Regions from separate parts of the Rouxiella sp. S1S-2 genome, predicted to be linked through region 1. Evidence: predicted binding sites of a transcription regulator. Region 1 holds the regulator's gene; the other holds the start of a gene.
The links. The regulator LexA, encoded in region 1, represses DNA repair genes until DNA is damaged. The targets are predictions, from matches to a motif close to TNCTGTATGTACATACAGNA.
Positions count from the first base shown of each region.

Region 2: the regulator LexA is predicted to act here: its motif matches at 1,584-1,603, upstream of umuD (translesion error-prone DNA polymerase V autoproteolytic subunit).

Region 1 covers NZ_WFKL01000001.1:5,068,348-5,071,768, forward strand. The annotation lists gene dinF (MATE family efflux transporter DinF) at 1-1,005, opposite strand, end outside; gene lexA (transcriptional repressor LexA) at 1,144-1,752, opposite strand; gene GA565_RS23215 (diacylglycerol kinase) at 1,859-2,227, opposite strand; gene plsB (glycerol-3-phosphate 1-O-acyltransferase PlsB) at 2,353-3,421, shown strand, end outside.
Region 2 covers NZ_WFKL01000001.1:3,313,552-3,316,972, forward strand. The annotation lists gene GA565_RS15265 (amino acid ABC transporter ATP-binding protein) at 1-241, shown strand, start outside; gene GA565_RS15270 (nitronate monooxygenase family protein) at 249-1,325, opposite strand; gene umuD (translesion error-prone DNA polymerase V autoproteolytic subunit) at 1,622-2,044, shown strand; gene GA565_RS15280 (nitroreductase) at 2,194-2,874, opposite strand; gene GA565_RS15285 (LysR family transcriptional regulator) at 2,970-3,421, shown strand, end outside.

The DNA.
Region 1 (3,421 bases):
GATTAGCGCCACGAGTCCTGCCTGACGGCAAGCGGCATGCCAAACATGCAAAAGCCGGCTTTTATCTTTGGCACCAAATGCCTCACCCGAATGAGCCTCTACCGCATAGGCGAAGCCGTCTAAAGCAAAGGCGGTGAAGGTCAGCAGATTCATTAATACGGCATTTACCGCAACAATCTCACTGCCTAAGCGCGCACCGATGATGGTCAAAGAAGCAAAACACAGTTGAAGCAGCAGCGAGCGCAGCATGATGTCACGATTAAGCGTAATCAGCTGGCGCAGATTTCCCCGCCAAGACTGTTTTAAGAGGCTAAAATTGATCCCCCGCCTTCTCATTACAATTGAAACCAACCATAGTCCAAGTGCCAAGGTGGCATATTCTGAACAGGCGGTCGCCACGGCGGCGCCTTTAACATTCCACCCAAGCCCCATCACCAGCCACAGGTCGAGCACGACGTTAAGCAGATTTCCAGCGATCAGCATAATCACCGGCGCTCTGACGTATTGAATGCCCAATAACCACCCTAATATCACCAGATTTGCCAGTGAAGCCGGTGCGCTGTACCAGCGAATAGAAAGGAAAATCTCGGCCTGATTCAAGACGGCATGACTGCCGCCGACAATGCTTAGGGCCAATGAGATTAACGGCTGGCGGAACAGAAAAATCAGCACACCGGCAATCAAGGCCAACATAAACGGCTGGACGAAAGCCCGCGCCAACAGGACGTTATCTTTTGCTCCCAATGCCTGCGCTGTCAGTCCCGTCGTGCTCATGCGCAAAAACAGCAGCAACATAAACAGGAAGCTGGTGACCATTGAGCCCACCGCAACGCCGCCAAGATAATCAGGGCTATCGAGATGGCCTATGACGGCGGTGTCTACCAGACCCAATAAAGGCACGGTAATGTTTGAGAAGATCATCGGCAGCGCGAGAAGCCACAGGGCCTTATCGGCTGGGCTGAAGAAGGTTTTTTTGAGTGTAGGCAAGCTGAAAAGCGATCGCATAATGGCTAAAAACCCAGGCTGAGATAACGATTCGGGACAAAAACAATATCGCCCCAGTTAAGGGGCGATGGACAAACGACTGGCGTTTGCTGGCAGGGAACATGTGCCGAACGAACGGCAAGATTCTGACTGCGGGTGTTAGATCCAGTCACCATTGCGAATAACACCGACCGCAAGGCCTTCAATGCTGAAGCTCTGCTGACGCAGGTCGACCACAATCGGTTCAAACTCACTGTTTTCGGGAAGCAGCTGTACAGTATTACCCTGTCGCTTAAGACGCTTGACCGTGACTTCGTCATCGATGCGCGCAACAACTACCTGACCGTTGCGAACGTCCTGCGTTTTATGAACCGCCAGGAGATCACCGTCGAGGATGCCAATATCGCGCATCGACATACCGCTTACGCGCAGCAGGAAGTCGGCGTTGGGTTTGAACATGGCAGGATCAACCTGATAATGCGCTTCAATGTGCTGGGTCGCCAATAACGGCTCACCGGCGGCTACGCGGCCAATCAGCGGCAGGCCTTCTTCTTCTTCCATCAGCAGGCGAATACCGCGAGAAGCGCCGGATATAATCTCGATTACGCCCTTGCGCGCCAGCGCCTTAAGATGCTCTTCTGCCGCGTTAGGTGAACGGAACCCCAGACGTGTGGCAATCTCGGCACGAGTTGGCGGCATACCGGTGGTCGAGATATGATCGCGAATAAGGTCATAGACCTCTTGTTGTCTGGTCGTTAGTGCTTTCATTCCGCCCCCTGGTTGTTTATACAGTCCAGCTGTGAGTATATACAGGTAATGGGTGAATTAAAACCTAAGAGTGAACAAAAACAGACATTAAGAATATTTAAAACATTCAGAGCCAGCGCGGCACCAGGATAGTTGCCCAAGTGAAAATGGCAAAAACAATGGTAATGAGAACGGCGGCCGACCCCATGTCTTTGGCGCGGCCAGAAAGCGTGTGAAATTCCGGTCCTATGCGGTCGATGGCGGCTTCTACTGCACTGTTTAATAATTCAGCAACCAAGACTAAAATCAGTGAACCAATCATTAAAATACGCTCGATGCTGCTCACATCCAGGTAAAATGACAGTAAGATGGCAGGCACCACGACAATGGCTTCCTGACGAAATGCAGCTTCGTTTTTCCAGGCCGCGGTTAATCCCTTTAAGGAGTAACCTGCGGCCTTGTAGATTCGGGTCAATCCCGTAACTTGATTTGACATTATTTTGCGTCTTAAAGTGATTTTGGGGCATTTTAGCCTGAATCCGTTGTCCTATCACCACAGATCTCATACCGGGTTTCTGGTATCCTTGCGGCGAATTGCTAACAAGAGGCTTTACGTTTTTTATGTCAGGATGGCGTAGACTTTATTATACCCTATTGAATTTACCGCTAAAATTGCTGGTAAGAAGCAAGGTCATCCCTACAGATCCGGTGACGGAGTTGCGTTTAGATCCAACTCGCCCAATTCTGTATGTTTTGCCTTATAACTCTAAGGCCGATCTCCTTACTCTGCGGGTTCAATGCCTGGCGCAGAACTTGCCCGATCCTCTTATTCCGCTAGAAATAGACGGCGTACACCTGCCAAGCCACGTTTTTATTGGTGAAGGACCGCGCGTATTTTCCTATTATCAGCCTAAACAAGAGTCGGTAAAACTTTTCCACGACTATCTCGACCTGCATCGCAATAACCCTAATCTGGATATTCAAATGCTGCCGGTCTCGGTTATGTTTGGTCGTGCGCCGGGCCGCGAAGGTCAGGACACGCCGCATCTTCGCGTGTTGAACGGCGTACAAAAATTCTTTGCCGTGCTCTGGCTCGGTCGCGACAGTTTTGTGCGTTTTTCGAACACGGTATCGCTGCGCGATATGGCCACTCAGCATGGCACGGATAAAATCATTGCCCATAAGCTTGCTCGGGTTGCACGTATGCACTTCTCGCGCCAGCGTTTGGCCGCCGTAGGGCCGCGACTGCCGGTTCGTCAGGACCTGTTTAACAAGCTTTTAGCCTCTAAGGCCATTGAGAAAGCAGTTGAAGATGAAGCGCGTACCAAAAAGATTTCGCACGACAAGGCGCAGCAAAACGCGATCGCCCTGATGGAAGAGATTGCTGCCGACTTCAATTATGAAGCCGTGCGCCTGTCTGACCGCGTCTTGAGCTGGACCTGGAACCGTCTCTATAAAGGTATCAACGTTAATAACGCCGAGCGCGTGCGCCAGCTTGCCCAAGACGGTCAGGAAATCGTTTATGTGCCCTGCCACCGCAGTCACATGGACTACCTTCTGCTCTCTTACGTGCTTTATCACCAAGGGCTGGTTCCTCCGCACATTGCGGCGGGTATCAACCTGAACTTCTGGCCGGCCGGACCTATCTTCCGCCGTCTGGGTGCGTTCTTTATTCGTCGTACCTTCAAAG
Region 2 (3,421 bases), 1.8 Mb from region 1:
GGTGGTGACGCATGAAATGCAATTTGCCCGAGAAGTTGCCGACCGTGTGTGCTTTTTACACGGTGGATTAATTGTTGAGCAGGGTCCGGCTGACCGCATTTTGGGTAATCCCCAAGAACCCCGGACCCAAGACTTTCTTAAGCGCGTGCTGGGCACAGCCACAGCCACAGCCACAGCCACAGCCACAGCCACAGCCACAGCCACAGCGGCGCATTGTGAAAATTGCCGTTGTGTTAGGTAACTTTTACTTATACCAAAAGTGATTTACGCGCTTCGGCCCACTCCGCAGCCAGCACGCGCGTGAGTTCAAAAGCCGGCATTTCACGGCATAACACGGCTCCCTGGCCCGCCCAATTTGGCGAATAGGAGAAAATGCCTTTTTCCTTGGCCGCCGCGTGCAGTTTCATCGCCGCATCGTAGGCAAAGGGATAGTCAGGGATTTGCCGTTGGCCATCGGGCACTATACTTCGCTGGAAGACACCGATAATTCCGCGAGCAGGCCGCCCAGAAATGGCCGCAGTGATTGCCGTTCTTGCCGCGCCCTCACCTTTCAGGCATTCGCGATGTGCAGCAGTTGCCGAAGATTCAGGGCATAGAATAAATGCCGTGCCGAGCTGCACACCCACGGCACCCAGCCGCATTGCCGCATCTATACCGACACCGTCCATAATTCCCCCTGCGGCAATAACAGGCAGCTCACTGTGGCGTGCAAGAATTCGCAACAGTGGGAAAAGCCCCAATTCGTCATCTTTTTTTGCATCAAAATTACCGCGATGTCCGCCAGCCTCAACGCCTTGGGCAACAATCGCATCAGCATGAACGGACGCTGCCAATTGTGCTTCCTGCAGGTTAGTGACACACACCAGCACTTTGCCGCCGTAGGCATGAATTTTGTCAACGACTGGCTCAGACGGTGCGCCAAAATGAAAACTCACGATGGCCGGCCTGGTCTCAAGCACGACTTCGAGCATTTTTTCGTTAGATTGAAAATTCTGATAAATCTCGTTCAAGACAGTAGGCGCAAGCGCGTCGTGCGCTTGAAAATGCGCGTTAAGATATTCCAGCCATTTCTGATGCACATCATGATTGAGGTTGGGCGCGGTATGACAGAAGAAATTGACGTTGAACGGTCGGTCGGTGAGTGATTTTGTCTTTTGAATTTGCTCGAAAGCCGACTCGGGTTTGGCACTCCCCAGCCCCAGAGACCCGACTCCACCCGCGTTAGAGACCGCCGCCGCCATCTCGGGGGTGCTCACGCCCGCCATCGGCGCCTGGATAATGGGCCATTCAATCTGTAGCTCGGTAAAGATATTCTGGTATTTCATTACTTCCTCTTTTATGAAAGTAATCGGAAAGCAAGAGTCACGGCAGGAGCTTCCGATAGGTTCGAATAATCACCTTTATTCACAGTAGAATAGAGTGCCTATACCGCCGCTGCCAATCCTCCTTATGGAGTAAACGTATTCATTTCAGCGCGATATATCATCAGCGACTTGCTGCTGATGCGCTCATCCTGAGCAGACAGCGGTGATATGACGAAGTTCTGCAACACCTTTCTTTCCAAATTCCTCGAATCATGATTATACTGTATGAATACACAGTACAATCATGGAGCAGTATGATGACTTTTTCTCGCCCAGCAATTTCGCCCGTCGAACTCAACACCCCACTTTTTCAGGATAAGGTGCCCGCGGGGTTTCCCAGTCCGGCACAGGATTACATCGAAAAAGGCATAGATTTAAACAAGTTATGTGTTAATCATCCGGCGGCAACCTACTTCGTGATGGCGACGGGAATGTCGATGATTGATGCGGGGATTTATGAAGGTTCGATGCTGGTGGTGGACCGAAGCCTTGACCCCAAACACGGCGATATCGTCATTGCTTCCGTGGCGGGTGAGTACACCGTTAAACGGCTTTGTACCCACCCGATAGTGAAACTTGAACCAATGAATCCTAACTTTCCCCCGATTATTCTGAACTATGGCGTTGATGAGGTTGAGATTTTTGGCGTCGTTACCTTCAGTATTAACGGGTTTCAGTAAGGAAGCTGGATTTCAATTAACAAAACAGTACTCTTTGCCACCGTTCATTCTATACACATTAAAAGCCGAACAATGCTTTCGCTATGTACCCCGCAGCATCTGAAATTCAAATTGGGCCAGTAAAATTCTCAAGGCCCTATGGCAGCGATTTAGCCGTGCATTCTCACACTTGTTGCTACGGGTAAACGGGGCTGACGTATTTTCGCAGAAGGTGCGGTGGTATCGGCGTAGCCAAATGAAATACCAAACAGCAGGCGATAATCGTCGGACACACCTAATGCCGCCCTAATTATATCCGCATGAAAACCCAGTAATGTCTGTGGAATGCCCGCATAGCCACGCGCAGTGAGGGATAACAAGAAACTTTGTGCATACATACCGATGTCAGAGGCAACACGGATGTTGTCTCCAAATGAAGGCATAAATAAAAAAGCGGCATGTGGTGCGTTAAAAAATTGATAGTTTTTCAAATACATCTCATGACGCTTATCTTTATCATCACGCGCTATCCCTAAAGAATCGTAGTAAAGACGTGCCTGATCCTGGCTACGCGTGTAGTAGTCGCCGAAAAAATCGTCATAAGAGAAGCTAAAATCTGGCGTCTGTTTCCCCGCCAAATCGTTGGCTATCATCGCCTGTGCCAGCTTATTTTTGGTCTCACCTGAGACAACATGCACATTCCAGGGCTGAGTATTGCAGTTAGACGGTGAATACTGTGCATCTTGCAGCACTTCTTGAAGTTGCTCATCGGTTAATGGCGTAGGTAAAAAAGCACGCGTCGAGACACGCTGACGAACGGTTTCATCAAAAGCCAGTATTGGGGTAGTCATAGAAGTCTCCTCTGTGATTGTCGGTCTATTTTATCGAGGAAACGCATTCGAAAAAACACTACAATGGTGTAAAGACCATTGCGGATTACGCACAGATGAATAAGCTCAACCAAATTAACGTCCGCTCTATGCAGCTGTTTCTGGCTATTGTTCGGGAAGGAAATTTGTCTGAAGTTGCTCGCCTTGAAAGTCTGGCACCCTCTTCTCTATCACGCACAGTTCAACAGCTTGAACAGGCACTGGAAACCCAGTTGCTGTACCGCAACACGCGTGCGGTGATTGCTACCGAAACGGGGCTGATTTACGCAGAAACTTTCCGAGAAATGCTGCTCCAGCTTTCAGATGCGCAAACGTTGGTCGACGAGCGCCGCAGTGAACCTGGCGGTCGCATCCGCATTAATGCTCCCATTTCTTTTGGCCTGCGACACATTGCGCCCAGTATCAGTGAGCTTAGCGAGCGCTATCCCGCGCTAAATATCGAATTGAATCTCAACGATGATTACATTGACCCCTTCGCTGATAGCACTGACCTGCTGCTGCGAATTTC